Linked DNA regions of Thiocapsa bogorovii. The protein of the gene in region 1 interacts with the protein of each later gene in a pairwise test. Links are inferred from orthologs where the notes say so. Each region holds a gene or a part of one and is shown on either strand. Other genes may lie near its edges. The genes, in order: LT988_RS02855 and LT988_RS15150.

Region 1 (8,188 bases):
GCCATCGTCGCCACGCCGGCGCTCAAATGGATGCGGCGGCGCGGTGTCCCGAAATGGGGCGCGCTGGCGATCATCGTCTTCGTGCTGCTGGATGTCGGGAGTCTCCTGGCTCTCGTCACCACGGGGGCGATAGAGGGGTTCCGGGACAGCCTGCCGACCTATCAGGAGCGCTTCATGCTCCTGAGCGATCAGCTCGGAGGCTGGATGGAGGGCGTCGGCGTCGGCGGCTCGCGCGAGGCGATCCCGGATTTGCTGGACCCCAACAAGGTTGCGATCGCCGTTCGGTATCTCTTGTCCAACGCCAGCGGGTTCTTCGCCACCGGGCTTCTGGTGCTGCTCGCCGTCGTCTTCATTCTGCTCGAGGCCAATGCACTTCCGGCCAAGCTGCAGGTCGCCTTCCGGATGACGGAGGCAGGCAATGCGCGCCTGAAACGGCTGTTGGACGCGATCAAAGGCTACATGCTGATCAAGAGCCTCACCAGCCTGGGGACAGCCGTGTGCGTCTGGCTCTGGCTGTGGTTTCTCGGCATCGACTTCGCCATCCTCTGGGCCGTGCTGGCCTTCTTCCTGAACTTCATCCCCGTTGTCGGCAACATCGTGATGATGATCCCGGCGGTTCTGCTCGCCCTGGTGCAGGTGGATGTGTCCACCGCCATCTGGGTGGCGGTGGGCTATCTCGTCATCAATACGGTCATCGGCAATGTCCTGGAGCCGCGGATCATGGGCAAAGGGCTGGGGATCTCGACGCTGGCCGTCTTCATCGCCTTATTGTTTTGGGGTTGGTTGTTCGGCACGGTCGGCATGTTCCTGGCTGTACCGCTCACCGCTACCCTGATCATCGCCCTGGACGCGAGCCCGCATACGCGTCCGATTGCCATCCTGCTCGGTCCCGATATCGAGACCGCAGCCGAATCGGAGTCAGAACGCTAGCGCACACCGCCCCCGAGACGCTCTGCCGATCGGCGCGCAAAACGCGGTCGGATACCCTCAAGGTAACCTTATCGCGTGGAACATGCGTCCGTCGCCGCGTTGAACCAAAACCGCCACCGATCGACCGGACGGTATCGCCTCGAGGATCCTGTTGAAGCCCGCCAAATCCTGCACCGGCTGGTTGTCGAGCATCAGGATCACATCACCGGAGGTCAGCCCCGCCTGCTCCGCAGGCCCGCGCTCGACGCCCTCCACCAGCACGCCACCGCCGGTGACGGACAACTCTTCGCGCTGCTCCGGTGTGATCTCGCTGACGAAGAGACCGATCCGATTCGCAGACGCCTTCTCCGGCTCGCTCGGCCGCGCGGCGAGTTGATCTTCCTCGGGCAGCTCGCCGATCTCGACCTCGAGATCGACCAGCTCGCCGCCCCTGAGCACTTGCAGCGTCACCCGATCGCCGACCGGCGTAATCCCCACCATCGGAGGCAATGCGCTCGAGGTCAGAATGTCGCGTCCGTTGTAGGTGACGATGATATCGCCGGGACGGACCTTCGCCCCCTCGGCAGGACTCCCCGGAAGGATCTGGGCCACCAATGCGCCGCGGGGCTGCTTCATACCGAAACTCTCGGCCAGCTCGCGGGTCACGTCCTGAATCAACACGCCGAGCCAACCGCGACTGACCCGACCTTTGGTCTGCAACTGGTCGACCACGTCCATCACGACGTCGATCGGGATCGAGAACGAGAGCCCCATGAAGCCTCCCGTGCGGCTGTAGATTTGGCTGTTGACACCGACCACCTCGCCGTCGAGGTTGAACAGGGGCCCGCCCGAATTTCCCGGATTGATGGCCACATCGGTCTGGATGAACGGGATATAGTTCTCGCTCGGGAGGCTGCGGCCCTTGGCACTGACAATGCCGGCCGTGGCCGAGGATTCGAACCCGAAAGGCGAGCCGATCGCCAGCACCCACTCGCCGACCTTGAGGTCTTGAGCGGCGCCGATTTTGACCGCCGGGAGCCCCTCGCCCTCGATCTTGAGCAATGCAATGTCGCTGCGCTTGTCGGTTCCGACCAGGGAGGCCACGAATTCGCGCCGATCGCTGGTGCGCACGATGATCTCTTCGGCACCCTCCACGACATGGGCGTTGGTTAGGACGAATCCGTCGGTCGAGACGATGAACCCGGATCCGAGCGAGCGCGACGGGAGGCTATCGTTCGGCAGCTCGCCGTCCTCGCCGAAGAAATGCCGAAAGAAATCCTGCAAGGGGCTCTCTTCCGGGAGGTCGGGAACGGAAAACTCCGGCAACTGCTCGACCGTCACCTGCGCCTGTTTCGTACTGATGTTGACGACGGAGGGGGCGTTCTCGGCGACCAGATCCACGAAGTCGGGAAGCATACGGCTGGCCGCAAGACCCGGCATGAGCGCGCCGCAGACCAATGCCGCGAGGGCGAAGGAGAAGGTTGGTATGGGACGCATGAATGCTCCGGGATCAGTGGATTCGATCGGCTGGCCGCCTCGATGACGGCGTTGCCGGACGTGGCGGAAAAAGGATTTGGAGGGTATCTAAACACGCTCGACCGCCGGGCCGGACCGGCCCTGCGTTTTGTGTCGCCGAACGCTCGCGTCGACGGTCGTCTCGGGGTCGATTCGGATCAGGGCCCCGGAAGGATCTGTACCGGCACGCCCTGCTCGATCCGGGACACCACCGCTTGCTGCTCCGGACGGCTCCATGAGCGCGCACTGTAGCCGCGCAGCCAGAACAACGCCAGACCGAAGCCGAGTGCAGCACCGACCAGAGCCCCCGCATCCGTCCAGGCGCCTTCGGCGACTCCGGTAAGCAGGGCATCTCCCGCGAACGCACCGCCGAGCAGACCGACCAAGGGTGCAAAGTAGACCGCGAAAGACGCCGAAAGAAGGCCACGCTCCGAGATCGCGAGCATCACCCGCTCGCCGACCGATGCGTCCACCTGATTCAGCGCTCGAACCTGCATCGAGCCGCGCCCGAAAAAGCGCTCGATCAAAGATGTACCGCAGGCGCCGTTTGCGGCGCAACCGCCGCAGACCGAGCGCCGCGTGATACGGACCCAGGCATAACGGCCTTCGGTCGAGACGACGACACCTGATTCCTCGATCATCGGCGGATTAGTCCGACGGATCGTCGACGCGCCGTACACTGAGCACGGCCGCTTCGACGGTCTCGGGCGGAACCTCCCCGACGGCCGTAATCTGGTAGCCGTCGATCTGCCGCCCGGCCGCATGTACGGCACCGATGTGGGTCGATCCACGCAGCCCGTCGCGGGTGTCGTCTTCGATATAGATCGAGTACGCGGAAAGCCGATCGGTAAAGAGGAAGTGCTCGACCAGCGCGCCACTCGGATTGTCCATCACGCCCTGACTCACCAATTGAAATCCCACCGGAGGCTCGTCGAAGCGCCAGCGGCCTTCGACGGGGGCCACGGGGGCGCCCCGCAGTCCGGATTCCTCAACCCGCGCAGATACGGTCGGGGTATTCCCGTCGACTGTGATGGCGGTGAACATCAACTGCTCCAGCGATGCACCGTTGCTGTCGATCAGATCCGACTTCAGCGGAAGAAAGGTTTCCTGATCGACATAAAACCGGTACCCGTACCTCAAATCATCGCGCGGAATAATACCGACCACCTCGGTATCACGACCGGCGACCCGCGCGATACCCTGGATCTCGATGCGATAGTGATCACCGAGATGCTCCGGGAATATTCCGTCGGTATTCAAGAGTCCGCCTGCGCCGGATGGACGTTTGACCGAGATCGGATGCCCGTCGGGCAGCACGCACATCACCCGGTCGGGTTCGCGGGTCACGGCCCGCACCGGGCCGTTCAGGGAGAGTAACCGCTCTTGAACCTGTCCCTCCTCGTAGCGGTGGACCAGGTGAAGGGCTTCGAGCCGGTTCTCGTGAGAGTAAACCAAGGTTCCTTCGTAGTTGAGCGACTTCAGCGCATCGGCCATCCTTTGAAGCAGATCACTCGCGCGCTGGATCACGTCATCCGCAAGGCTCGCCTGGACCACGAGCGCGAGCAAGAAGAATATGCCCAACCGGGCCGGGAGCCATGAATCAGCGACCCGCTTCATAACCGACAAAGGTCGCATAAGGCAGCATGCCCTTGGCCCCGGTCGTCGGGGCGGTTTCTTGGTGGGTAACGAGGAAAAGATCGAGCTTGTTGGCCAATTCGGGGTGCTCCAAGTCCCAGCGCTGCGCCGGTATCGCCACAACTCCCGGTTGCGCAGCGAGGGTCGGCGCCGTGCGGACGCTCGGGAGTGGACTCACGCCGTCGAACAGCCCGGGGACGACGAAAACCGCGAGAAAGGCGGCTGCTGCCGCGAGCGCCACGGCTGCGACCGGCCTCTTGGCCTTCGGCGGCTTCGCATCGCCGCGGGGCGGGGCCAAGACCGTCGGCTCATGCGCGATGCGTTCGCGAACCACATCGGCAACACCTCGACGGGTTGCGTGAACGGACTCGCCCCGAATCGCCAGACCAATCGTATGGTAGCGCTCCCATGTACCTCGCAGGCCCGGATTGCCTGCCATGGCATCGACCAGTCGCGCGGTGCCGGCGGGATCGAGCTCGCCGTCCTGAAGCTCGGAAATGCGTTGTCGTAGCTCGTCGCTCATTGCTTCATGCCTGGGCTGAGAAGTCGTGTCGTTGGGATGGCCGTCGTCGCGCCCGGATCTCGAGATCGCGGGCCCGGCGAGCTGGCCGATGAGGAAACCGCACCGCATCTGGAGCAATCGTCCTCGCTGCCTGTTTGACGCGTCGGGATCATCATGGTTCGAGGAGCGGCCTCAACCGCTTGTCGATTGCGTCGCGGGCCCGGAAGATGCGTGAGCGCACTGTACCGATCGGGCACGCCATTGCGGTCGCGATCTCTTCGTAGCTCATACCCTCGAGCTCGCGCAGAACAATGGCCGTGCGCAGATCGTCGGGGAGGTCGTCGAGCGCGCGCTGAACCGTTTGTGCGATCTCTTCGGTCAGAGCGAGCCGTTCGGGCGTCCCCGAGTCACGAAGGCGAACGCCCATATCCATTTGCTCGGCGACCTCGGCCTCGACATCGTCTCCCGGAGGACGACGTCCCTGTGCCACTAAGTGATTCTTTACCGTGTTCACCGCGATGCGATACAGCCAGGTGTAAAACGCACTCTCGCCGCGAAACGCAGGGAGTGCGCGATATGCCTTCAGGAAGGCATCCTGACTGACGTCCATCACCTCGCTCGGGTCGCGGACGTAGCGGGAAATCAGGTTTGCCACCCTCTGCTGATACTTCAACACCAGCAAGTCGAACGCGCGCTTGTCTCCGTTCTGGGCGCGCGTCACAAGCTCCTGATCGGCGGTGCGCTCAGACATGGACACGAGCCTTGGCGCTGCTGACCAGCAATCCCGTTGGCATGGACAATTCCCCGATTCGGAAGTTCGTGAGCCTCCTCAATTGCGGCCGAGGCCCCCTAAAAAAAGCGACAAACCTTGATCCCGCCCATGAAATGGGCGAGTTTACGGCGAACCGCGCCGATCACCCAAACTCAACCCGATCACGTTGGGGATCGAAGGGTCGCCAAGACGTCGAACCTCAACACGTCGCCGACCTCGACGCCCGTGAGATCCCCAAACGAAGGTTCCGATCATGCCAACCACGCCTTACCGCCACGACGTCCTGATTCTCGGCAGCGGCGCCGCGGGACTAAGCCTCGCACTGCGACTGCACGAGGATCTGTCGGTCGCCGTCATCTCCAAGCGCGAGCTCAAAGAAGGAAGCACGCTCTATGCGCAAGGCGGCATTTCGGCCGTGCTGGATGCGACGGACTCGATCGAATCGCACGTCCAGGACACCCTCAAGGCCGGCGCCGGGCTCTGCGACCGTCGCGTGGTTAAGCACATCGTTGAGCGCGGACCGGACAACATCCGCTGGTTACTCGATCAGGGCGTGGAGTTTACACGCGATGAGGCAAGCGCATCGACAGGCGGCTATCACCTGACCCGCGAAGGGGGCCACACCCATCGCCGCGTCATCCACGCCGCCGACGCAACCGGCCGAGCAGTGTCGACGACGCTCGAGGCACAGGTGCGTAACAAGCCGAACGTCACGCTGTTCGAGGAGCACATCGCGGTCGATCTCATCACCTCCAAACATCGCCCCGGCAAGAAAGACCACCGCTGTCTAGGCGCCTACATCCTTGATCTGGGCACGGGACAGGTCGAAGTCCACCTTGCACGTTTTGTCGTCTTGGCGACCGGGGGCGCAAACAAGGTCTATCTCTACACCAGCAACCCCGATGTCTCAACCGGCGACGGCATCGCAATGGCCTGGCGAGCCGGGTGTCGGGTGGCGAACATGGAATTCATGCAGTTTCACCCGACCTGCCTCTATCACGCCGAGGCGCGTTCCTTTCTGATTACCGAGGCGCTGCGCGGGGAAGGCGCACGTTTACTGTTGCCCGACGGAGAGCGCTTCATGCCCCGGTTCGACCCACGTGCCGAGCTCGCCCCGCGCGACATCGTGGCACGCGCCATCGACCATGAGATGAAGCGGCTCGGGACCGCTTGTGTCTATCTCGATATCTCGCATCGTCCCGCCGATTTCGTCATCGAGCACTTCCCGACCATCCACCGTCGCTGCCTCGAGCTCGGCATCGACATCACAACCGACCCCATACCGGTGGTCCCGGCGGCACATTACACGTGCGGCGGCGTGATGGTCGATGACCGAGCCCGTACCGATCTACCCGGCCTCTACGCCAGCGGCGAGACCGCCTACACGGGCCTGCACGGGGCGAACCGGATGGCGAGCAATTCCCTTCTCGAGTGCCTGGTGTACTCCGAGCTGGCGGCCGAAGACATCGCACGCCTGATGAACGACATTCCGCAGCCGCCCGAGGTGCAGCCCTGGGACGAGAGCCGGGTCACCGAGCCGGATGAAGAGGTCGTGGTAACACACAACTGGGACGAGCTGCGTCGCTTTATGTGGGACTACGTCGGCATCGTGCGCACCAACAAACGCCTGCGCCGCGCCAAGCGCCGTGCGGACTTGCTCCAACAGGAGGTCATCGAGTACTACAGCAAGTTCAGGGTCAGCAACGACCTGATCGAGCTGCGCAACCTGCTCGAGGTCGCGGACCTGATCATCCAATCGGCGCTGCGCCGACGCGAGAGTCGCGGGCTGCACTACACCCTGGATTTTCCGGACAAGGACACGACCCAGCGCACCCCGACCATTCTGATCCCGGACACTTACAGACCACGACACGGCGAGTGAGCAAAAAGCCACCGCCGAGCTGTTGACTGAACCGTTTGTGTCACCCCGACGCGCCCTGCCGGGGCCGTGATGTGGATGTGGTGACGAAGGAACCGCTCCGATGCCCGGTGCGGTCGTCGCACTACCCGTTGAGCACGGTGCGGTTCGTACCTCACCGCACCTACGCGCTGAGTCAATCCTCAAGATTGACCCAGGTCGAAGGCGGCCGTTTTCGAACTAGGCTATATTGCCTCGTTACGTCGGAACGATTACAGAGTCTGGCGCGCACCGGGTTTCGCTGTCCAAATGACGATGCGCCATCCCGGATCGAACGTCGAGCACCCGCGGCACAACGGCACTGCCCGGCCCCGAAGCGGTTCCTAGGAGTTCCGCCCGACATCCTCTGAAACTGGAGAACGATCAAGATGACCGACTATGTCCGCTGGCTGAGCGAGCTCGGAATGGACGACGTCCCCGTCGTCGGCGGCAAGAACGCGTCGCTCGGCGAGATGATCCAGAACCTCACCGACGTGGACGTTCAGGTGCCGGGCGGGTTCGCGACGACCGCCGACGCCTACCGCGAGTTTCTCGCCAAAGACGGACTGGACGAGCGCATCCAAACGGTCCTCGACGCATTGGACGTCGACGACGTCACGGCGCTCTCCCAAGCCGGTCCACGCATCCGCGGCTGGGTCATGGAGCAGCCCTTCCCGGCGGCACTGGAAGCGGCGATCGACGACGCCTTCGCCCGCCTCACCGCAGAAGCCGGCACCGCTGCGGTCTCCTGGGCCGTGCGCTCTTCGGCCACCGCCGAGGATCTGCCCGACGCCTCCTTTGCGGGTCAGCAAGAAACCTTCCTCAACGTCGAGGGTCTGGACAACATCAAACACCGGATTAAGGAGGTCTTCGCCTCCCTGTTCAACGACCGGGCCATCTCCTATCGCGTGCACCAGGGCTTCGAGCACCGCAATGTCGCCCTCTCGGCCGGCATTCA
Region 2 (8,080 bases), 2.8 Mb from region 1 along the record:
ATCCTTCACCGTGTAGTAGGGGTGGAAGGGGATCCCGTCCGCCGGTGCCTTGTCGCTCCAGCGGTTGCCCTTCGGACCTTCCTTGATCTCCACGCCGTCCGGGTTGTTGGACCCGACATGGTGGAGTGCGACGATATGCAGAAACACCAAGGCCGCCAAAACGAACGGTAAGAGGAAGTGGAAGGCAAAGAAGCGGTTGAGCGTCGTATCCGAGATGACGTAATCACCGCGTACCCAGACGGCAAGATCGTCGCCGACCACCGGGACCGCCGCGAACAGATTCACGATAACCTGTGCACCCCAGAACGACATCTGTCCCCACGGCAGGAGATAGCCGAAGAAGGCGGTAGCCATCATCGCCAGATAGATCACGACGCCGATGATCCAGAGCAGCTCGCGCGGCTTGCGATAGGAGCCCCACAGCAAGGCACGAAACATGTGCAGATAGATCACGATGAAGAAGGCCGATGCACCTGTGGAGTGGATGTAACGGATCAACCACCCCCACTCGACATCGCGCATGATGTACTCGACCGACGCGAACGCCTCGGCGGCAGACGGTTTGTAGCTCATCGCCAACCAGAGGCCCGAGACGATCTGGATAACAAGCGTCAGGATCGCCAGCGAGCCGAAGAACGACCAGAAGTTGAGATTTTTCGGGGCGTAGTACTCTGAAAGGTGTGCCTTCCAGGTCTCCGTCAGCGGGAATCGCTTGTCGATCCAGCTGAGGTTCTCGGACTTTTCTGCGCTCATCAAGCAGCTCCTCGATCCTCACCGACCAAGATGGTGGTGTCATTGATGTAGGTATGCACAGGAATCACCAGATTTGTGGGGGCCGGAACACCCTTGTACACCCGGCCGGCAAGGTCGAACCTGGAGCCGTGGCAGGGACAGAAGAAGCCGCCGCGCCATGCTGCTCCCATATCGTCGGGGGCGAACTCCGGCCGAAAGGTCGGGGAACAGCCCAAGTGCGTGCAGATCCCGATGACGACAAAATATTGCTCTTTGATGGAGCGCGTCGCATTTTGACAATACTCGGGCTGCTGCGGCACGGCGGATGCCGGATCGACCAACTGGCCGTCCAGTGTCGGCAATGCCTCGAGCATCTCCGGCGTGCGGCTCACGACCCAGACCGGTTTACCGCGCCATTTGACGCGAAGAATCGCGCCCGGTTCCAGCTGACTGATATCGGCCTCCACCGGCGCACCCGCCGCACGCGCCTTGGCGCTCGGGTTCATCGACGCGATGAAGGGAACGAGGGCGAAGCCGGCTCCGACGGCTCCGACCACGCTGGTCGCGGCGACAAGCACGCGCCGCCTGGTTTTGTTCACGCCTTGTGCGCTCATAAGCCACTACCCCCGGCTGGCGCGAGCCCCCTGAACAGCTGATCCGCTGACGGCTCACGCATGATCATGAATAAGGAAGATCAGAATATACCGATTCTCTGCAAAATCGACCGGGCATTGTCTTGTATTCCGGTCGGATCGGTCAAGACAAAGCCGCACGGACTCAGAGCCGTTTTCCGCTCAGGCCGGGTTGTCGATGTCGATGAACCGATGCTCCAACCCGAACCGTTCTGCAAGGTGCCCGCCTAAGGCCTGGACCCCGTAGCGCTCGGTCGCATGATGGCCGGCCGCGACGAAGGCGATCCCGAGCTCACGCGCGGCGTGAGTCGTCTGCTCCGAAATTTCGCCGCTCAAGTAGGCATCGACACCCAGCGCGGCCGCCTGCTCGATGTATCCTTGCCCGCCGCCGGTGCACCAGGCGATTCGATCGATTCGCTCGCGACCCGCCGCAATCAGCGTCGCGTGGCGGCCCAAACGCTCCGAGACCTGCGCGGCGAACGCATCCGGCGAGCACCCGAGACTCAAGCGCCCGGACCACAACAGTCCTCGGCGGTCCGCCGCGGGTTCGGCATCGACCCATCCGAGCCGGCGAGCCAGGGCGGCGTTGTTGCCCAACACCGGATGTGCGTCGAGAGGCAGATGATACGCGATCAGGCTGGCCCCGGCCTTGAACAATTGCCTTGCACGCCGCCCCTTCATGCCGACGAGACAGGGAGGCTCGCTCTTCCAGAACCACCCGTGGTGGACGAGAATCGCGTCCGCACCCCATGCGGTCGCAGCCTCGATCAAGTCGGCGCTTGCCGTCACGCCGCTGGCCAACCGCGTGATCGAGCGTTCGCCTTCCACCTGTAAGCCGTTCGGTGCGTAGTCGTCGAAATCACCCGCGGCGAGGAGACGGTCGCAGTAGGCGACCAATGCGTCAGGATCGACCATCGTTTAGAATCACGCTCGGAGGAACAGCCGATCTCTCGGCTCCATCGCCGGAGACCCCACGGCTGCCCAATGGCTGCTTAGCTTAATCGGATGATCAAGACAGGTCCAACCACCCTTCTGATTGTGGCCGTCATCGGCGGAGTCTCGGGTTCGGTGCTCACGCTCTCGCTGGCTCCGCCCGGCGCGAACAAGTCGTCGCCGCAAACGACAAAGATCGCAGAAGCGACCGGCAGCGACCTGCCGACCTTCGCAACGGCGGTGTCGCGGGTCGCCCCCGCCGTCGTGAGCATCTTTGCGACACAGGCCGAGCCCGCTGCACCGCGTGCGACCCTGCCGCCCTATCAAGGACACCGCCACGGGCCATCGGGGGCAGCCCCCGCCCGCACCGGGCTAGGCTCCGGCGTCATCCTGTCGCCCGATGGTTTCATCCTGACCAATCGCCATGTCATCCAGGACGCAGATCGTATCCGCGCGGTGCTTGCAGACGGGCGCTCGCTTGAGCTCGCCCTGGTCGGAGTCGATGCGGATACGGACCTCGCGGTTCTAAAGGCCGATGCGCAGGGACTGACCGCGGCGCCGATCGGGCGCGCACAGTCCCTCCGTGTCGGCGATCTCGCCTTGGCGATCGGGAATCCTTTCGGGGTCGGTCAAACCGTCACCATGGGGATCGTCAGCGCGACCGGACGCGGCGAGCTGGGTATCACCGCCATCGAGCGCTTCATTCAGACCGATGCCGCCATCAACCCCGGCAATTCGGGCGGTGCATTGATCAATGCGCAAGGCGAGCTCGTCGGCATCAACACCGCGATCTTCACCGAAACCGGGACCGCCCAGGGCATCGGCTTCGCCATCCCGACCGAGATCGCGATCGACGTGGCGCGCTCGCTCGCCACGCAGGGTCAGGTCACGCGCGGATGGATCGGTCTGAGCGGGCGAAGCGTCACCCCGGAGTTGGCCGAGTCCTTCGGCCTGCGTGCCGGACACGGAGTACTCGTCGCCTCGACCCTACGCGACAGTCCGGCCGCGCAGGCCGGTCTACGTCCCGGAGACGTGGTGACCCGGATCGACGACCGAGACGTCGCCACGGTGCAGGATCTGCTCGACGCGGTCGCCGGCGCCGGCCCTCATGCCGCATTGAGCCTTGAGGTCTGGCGCGGCAGCGAGCGCATCCTGACCCGCGCCACCACCGACACCCGTCCGACGCCCGCGGAGTGATCCGGCCCCGAGGCCATCTGCCCCGCTCGCAGCGCTCGCGAGGGCATCAGCTCCCGTTGGTCGGCGCCATCGCGACCAGGCCATCCAAGGACGGAAGCACGCGCATGTCGAGCAAGCGCGACAGGGCATCGAGCTCGGGATAACGGCCAGACACCGCGCGCACATAACCGAGGGTACGCGGGATATCGGCGAGATAGTGCGATTTTCCGTCGCGACGATGCAGCCGCGCAAAGATCCCGCAGGCCTTGAGGTGACGCTGCACGCCCATGAAGTCCAGCCAACGCAGAAAACGCCCGAGATCCTCGTCTTCGAGCACGCCGCTTTGAGCGGCCAGGTGGAAATAGCCCGAAGCCCAATCGGTCACCCGCTCGGCCGGCCAGGCGATGTAGCAGTCGCGCAGCAGGGAGACCAAGTCGTAGGTGACGGGTCCCACCACGGCGTCCTGAAAATCGAGGATGCCCGGATTCCCGGTGTCGGTCAGCATCAGGTTGCGCGAGTGATAGTCGCGATGAACGCACACCCGCGGCTGCTCCAAGGCGCTCGCCACGAGCCGATCCTCGACGCGCGCGAGCGCCTCGGACTCCTCCGGGGCGAGCACCGGATCCGGCAGCAACCCCAGAAACCACTCGCTGAAAAGACCCAGCTCCCGGCGCAGAAAGGCCTCGTCGTAGCTCGGCAGGCCCTCCGTCGGACCACGGGTTTGGATAATCGCCAAGGCGTTCAAGGCGTCGCCGTAGAGCCGGTCGGCCGTGTCGTCGGTCAGCTCGCCGAGATACAGACGATCGCCGAAATCGGTCATCATGAGAAAACCGTCCGCGCGATCCTCCGCGTGGATCTCGGGCGTGTTGAGTCCGACCGCCCGCAACCGTCGCGATAGATCGGCGAAACGACCGCAGTCCTCGAGATCGGGTGGCGCATCCATCAACACGCGCGTCGTACCGCCATGATAGAGCCGCCAATAGCGACGGAAACTCGCGTCCGACGAGGCGGGCTGCAACTCGAAGTCCTCCGACCCCAAGATCCCCGCCGCCCAGCGGCGTATAGACTCATATCGATCAGACACGGACACCCCGATCAGTCGCGTCGGCGCCGCGGACCGACCGGCCCGCGACAGGTTCAAGATTGCTGAGCTTCTACAGATGTGCCATGGTTGCAGGTTAACGCGAACCCGTCCACCGATCCGAGGCCCGGACCTCGGACCGCCGCCGGCTAGAGTCGACCTGACATCCATCGTGCGCCTCGCTTCCCTGGCCATCATCCTCTATGCCGTCGCCGCGACTGCGGGCGCCGACGACCGCCCGGCGGACGAGACGAACGCGGCCGCGCAGGCCGGCCCGAGCCTTGTCCTCGATACGGTCGGTGCCAGCGCCGGCCAACCCGATGGCGCGCCCGATGTCGGGATCTCGGATCCGAGTACTCCGGCGTCGAGTGTCGCAACCGTCGCCGTTCCCGTGACCCTGCCACCGCTGCAGCCTCTGATACCGGATCCGCAGGACGGTGTGCTGCAGGAGCTGGACCGCCGGGATCCGCAAGGCGACACGGATGAAGCTCTGCCTCTGCTCGCGTCCCCCGAAACCGGGGACGCGGAGGAACCGACCGTCGAATTCGCACCGCGCGCACTCGAGCTGCCCGCGGCCTGGGACCCGCGACTGCATGCGGATCTTCCCTGGGAGTTCTGCGGGCCCCGCTCCGGCGCAGCCGGGTTCACCGGGCCCGCGGCGCCGACGGGGACCGCGGGCATCCCTGTCGCGATCGTCGCCGATCGTGTCGACTACGACCGCAACACAGAGGTCATTGAGCTGCGAGGCGGCGTAGACGTCGTGCAGGCCGATCAACGAATGCTGGCCGATCGATCGACCTACGATCGACGCAGCGGTCGGCTCGACGCGAGCGGGGATGTCATTCTCGAAACGCCGGGGCTGCGCATCCAAGGGGACAAAGCCGATTACAACGTGCTGACCCGCCGGGGTACGATCGGCACGGCACGCTATCGCCTCTCCGGCAGCGCGAATCTGCTCGGCACTGCCGAGGAGGCGGAGATCCTCTCCGAGCAGCAGAGCCGCTTTCGCAATATCACCTACTCGACCTGCCCGCCCGGCAACGCGGATTGGTCGATCAAGGCGCGCGATCTCAAGCTAGATCAAGAAAGCGGAATGGGCTACGCCCATCATGCCCGAATCCGCATCGGCAAGATTCCGGTGCTCTACACACCCTACATCTTCTTTCCGATCGACGATCGACGTCGCAGCGGGTTTCTGATCCCGAGCTTCGGTTCGTCCAACACGACCGGCACCGACATCAGCATCCCCTACTATTGGAACATTGCGCCGAACATCGACGCGACCATCGCACCGCGCATCATGAGCACACGCGGCCTGATGCTGGGCACGCAGCTGCGTTATCTCGATCGCTTCCAGCAGGTGGAGATCAACGCCGAGGTGTTGCCCGAGGACCGTCGCGCCACCGAGCTCGGCACGCGCGGTGCGGTGCGGATCGAGCAAACCGGGCGGCTCGGGCCGCGCTGGGCGAGCGCGATCGATTTCGCATCGGTCTCGGATGATCAGTATCTGCAGGATTTCGGCAATCGTCTGGATGCCACGAGCCTGCGCAACCTGGTGCAGCGCGGCGATCTCTACTACTCCGGGAAGGGCTGGCGCGCACTCGCGCGCGTGCAGCAGTTCCAGACCATCGATGCTGCCATCACGCCGGCCAACCGCCCCTACGGACAGCTGCCGCACGTCGAACTGGACCTTCATCCCCGGCGTTGGAACGACCTGGTCGAGTACGGGCTCGAGGGTCAGTACGACTTCTTCGACAATTCGGCGCGCGTCCACGGCAATCGACTCGTCGCTGTTCCGACCCTGCGCATGCCGCTGCGTCGCAGCTTCGGGCATATCCTCCCGCGCGCACGACTCTACTACACGGGTTACGACCTGGTCGACGAAGCCGAGGGTGTCCCGTCGCGACAATCCTATGCGATCCCGAGCTTCGACATAGACGGCACCCTTGTCTTCGAGCGCAATACCGGTTGGTTCGGCACGCCGACACTCCAGACCCTGGAGCCGCGGATCTACTATGTGCTGACGTCCTTCGAAGACCAATCCAACGCCCCGTTGTTCGACACAACCCCGCTGGACTTCTCCTTCGCCAGCCTGTTCCGCCCCAACCGCTTCACCGGTTACGACCGAATCGGCGACGAAAACAGACTCACCGTGGGTCTAACCTCGCGCACCATCGCCAATCAAACCGGCCGGGAGCTGTTTCGCGCCAGTGTCGGTCAAATCTACTACTTCGAGGATCGTCGCGTGCAGTTGACGGGCGATTCGGTGGAAGACGATGTCCAATCCTCCGTCGCCGGTGAATTCGCTGCCCGCATCAGTAACGATTGGAGCGCACGGGCAAGCCTGCAATGGAACCCCAACGATACCGAGGCACCCTGGGAGAAACGGGTCCTGCAACTGAGATATGCGCCAACCGAAGGCAGCCGGCTGAACCTCGCCTATCGCTTCAATTACGGCGACCAACCGGACCTGCGCTACGAGGACACCGACCTCTCGTTGCAGGTACCTATCGGTTCACAGGTCAAGCTCGTCGGGCGCTGGCTCTACTCGCTGCTCAACGAGGAGACCGTCGAGGCATTCGCCGGCATCGAGTTCGGTCGCTGCTGCTGGCGCCTGAGGTTATTGGGTCAACATCTGCAAACCGGCAACGACAGCGGCAGCACCAGCCTGATGCTGCAGGTCGAGCTTGCCGGACTCGGCTCATTCGGAAACCAGATCGACACACTCCTGGAACGAGGCATCTATGGTTATCACTCGGATTAGACACGGACATCATCGAGCGAGCGCCTCTCGCCGCCGCGCCGCTGTCGGGTCGCTCCTCGCGTGTCTGCTGATCGCATCGGCGCCGGCAACGAGCCAGGTGCCTATCCAAGAGCTGGACGCCATCGTCGCCGTGGTCAACGACGATGTGGTCGTGCGCAGCGAGCTCGACACCGAAATCGACCTGATCCTGCCCCAAATGCAGAAGGCCGGTACGCCTCCGCCGCCGCGTCCTCAGCTTGAAAAGCAGGTGCTCGACCGGCTCATTCTCAAACGCCTGCAGGCACAGCGCGCTCGCGATCTGGGGATCCAGGTCGAGGAGGCCACACTCAACGAGGCCCTGACCAACATCGCCCAGCGCAACGGGCTGACCCTCGAAGAGCTACAGGCCACGCTCGAAGCGGGCGGGATTCGCTTCACCGATTTCCGCGAAGACACCCGCTCTCAGATCGTCACCAGCCGCCTCCAAAACCAGGAGGTGGTCAACAAGATCCAGATCACCGACCAAGAGATCGACCGTTTTCTCGAGCGCGAGTCGAGCCGCCTCATCGAGCGCGAGCAGGTCAAGCTGCAGCACATCCTGATCGCACTGCCCGAGAACGCGACCCCAGCCCAGGTCCAAGCCGCCGAGGCCAAGGCCACCCGCCTGGTCACGCGGCTGCGCGGCGGTGAGGATTTCGCCAAGGTCGCCGCCGCCGAGTCCGACGGACGCAACGCCCTGCAGGGCGGCGATCTGGGCTGGTTCGAGATGGGCGCGGTGCCGAG

The links.
Region 2: the proteins of LT988_RS02855 (region 1) and LT988_RS15150 interact in binary tests that used the Escherichia coli proteins (3 or more experiments, as listed by UniProt). The link is inferred for Thiocapsa bogorovii from one-to-one orthologs.

What each region holds. Positions count from the first base shown.
Region 1 is NZ_CP089309.1:578,772-586,959, forward strand. The notes cover bases 2,804-5,700. They hold LT988_RS02855 (sigma-E factor negative regulatory protein), read right to left. Parts: upstream 4,583-5,700; coding sequence 4,025-4,582; downstream 2,804-4,024. Other genes in these bases: LT988_RS02845 (SoxR reducing system RseC family protein), read right to left, coding at 2,804-3,065; LT988_RS02850 (MucB/RseB C-terminal domain-containing protein), read right to left, coding at 3,073-4,041; rpoE (RNA polymerase sigma factor RpoE), read right to left, coding at 4,734-5,312; nadB (L-aspartate oxidase), read left to right, coding at 5,587-5,700. In the rest of the region: LT988_RS02835 (AI-2E family transporter), read left to right, coding at 1-930; LT988_RS02840 (DegQ family serine endoprotease), read right to left, coding at 988-2,406; more of LT988_RS02845, read right to left, coding at 2,583-2,803; more of nadB, read left to right, coding at 5,701-7,215; ppsA (phosphoenolpyruvate synthase), read left to right, coding at 7,620-8,188. UniProt on the Escherichia coli protein: An anti-sigma factor for extracytoplasmic function (ECF) sigma factor sigma-E (RpoE). ECF sigma factors are held in an inactive form by an anti-sigma factor until released by regulated intramembrane proteolysis (RIP).
Region 2 is NZ_CP089309.1:3,367,855-3,375,934, reverse strand. What follows is about bases 1,643-4,431. They hold LT988_RS15150 (S1C family serine protease), read left to right. Parts: upstream 1,643-2,369; coding sequence 2,370-3,494; downstream 3,495-4,431. Other genes in these bases: LT988_RS15145 (aminoglycoside phosphotransferase family protein), read right to left, coding at 3,541-4,431; LT988_RS15155 (Nif3-like dinuclear metal center hexameric protein), read right to left, coding at 1,643-2,279. In the rest of the region: LT988_RS15165 (cytochrome b), read right to left, coding at 1-753; petA (ubiquinol-cytochrome c reductase iron-sulfur subunit), read right to left, coding at 753-1,346; more of LT988_RS15155, read right to left, coding at 1,527-1,642; more of LT988_RS15145, read right to left, coding at 4,432-4,557; LPS assembly protein LptD, read left to right, coding at 4,727-7,318; LT988_RS15135 (peptidylprolyl isomerase), read left to right, coding at 7,299-8,080. UniProt on the Escherichia coli protein: A site-1 protease (S1P) that cleaves the peptide bond between 'Val-148' and 'Ser-149' in RseA. Part of a regulated intramembrane proteolysis (RIP) cascade.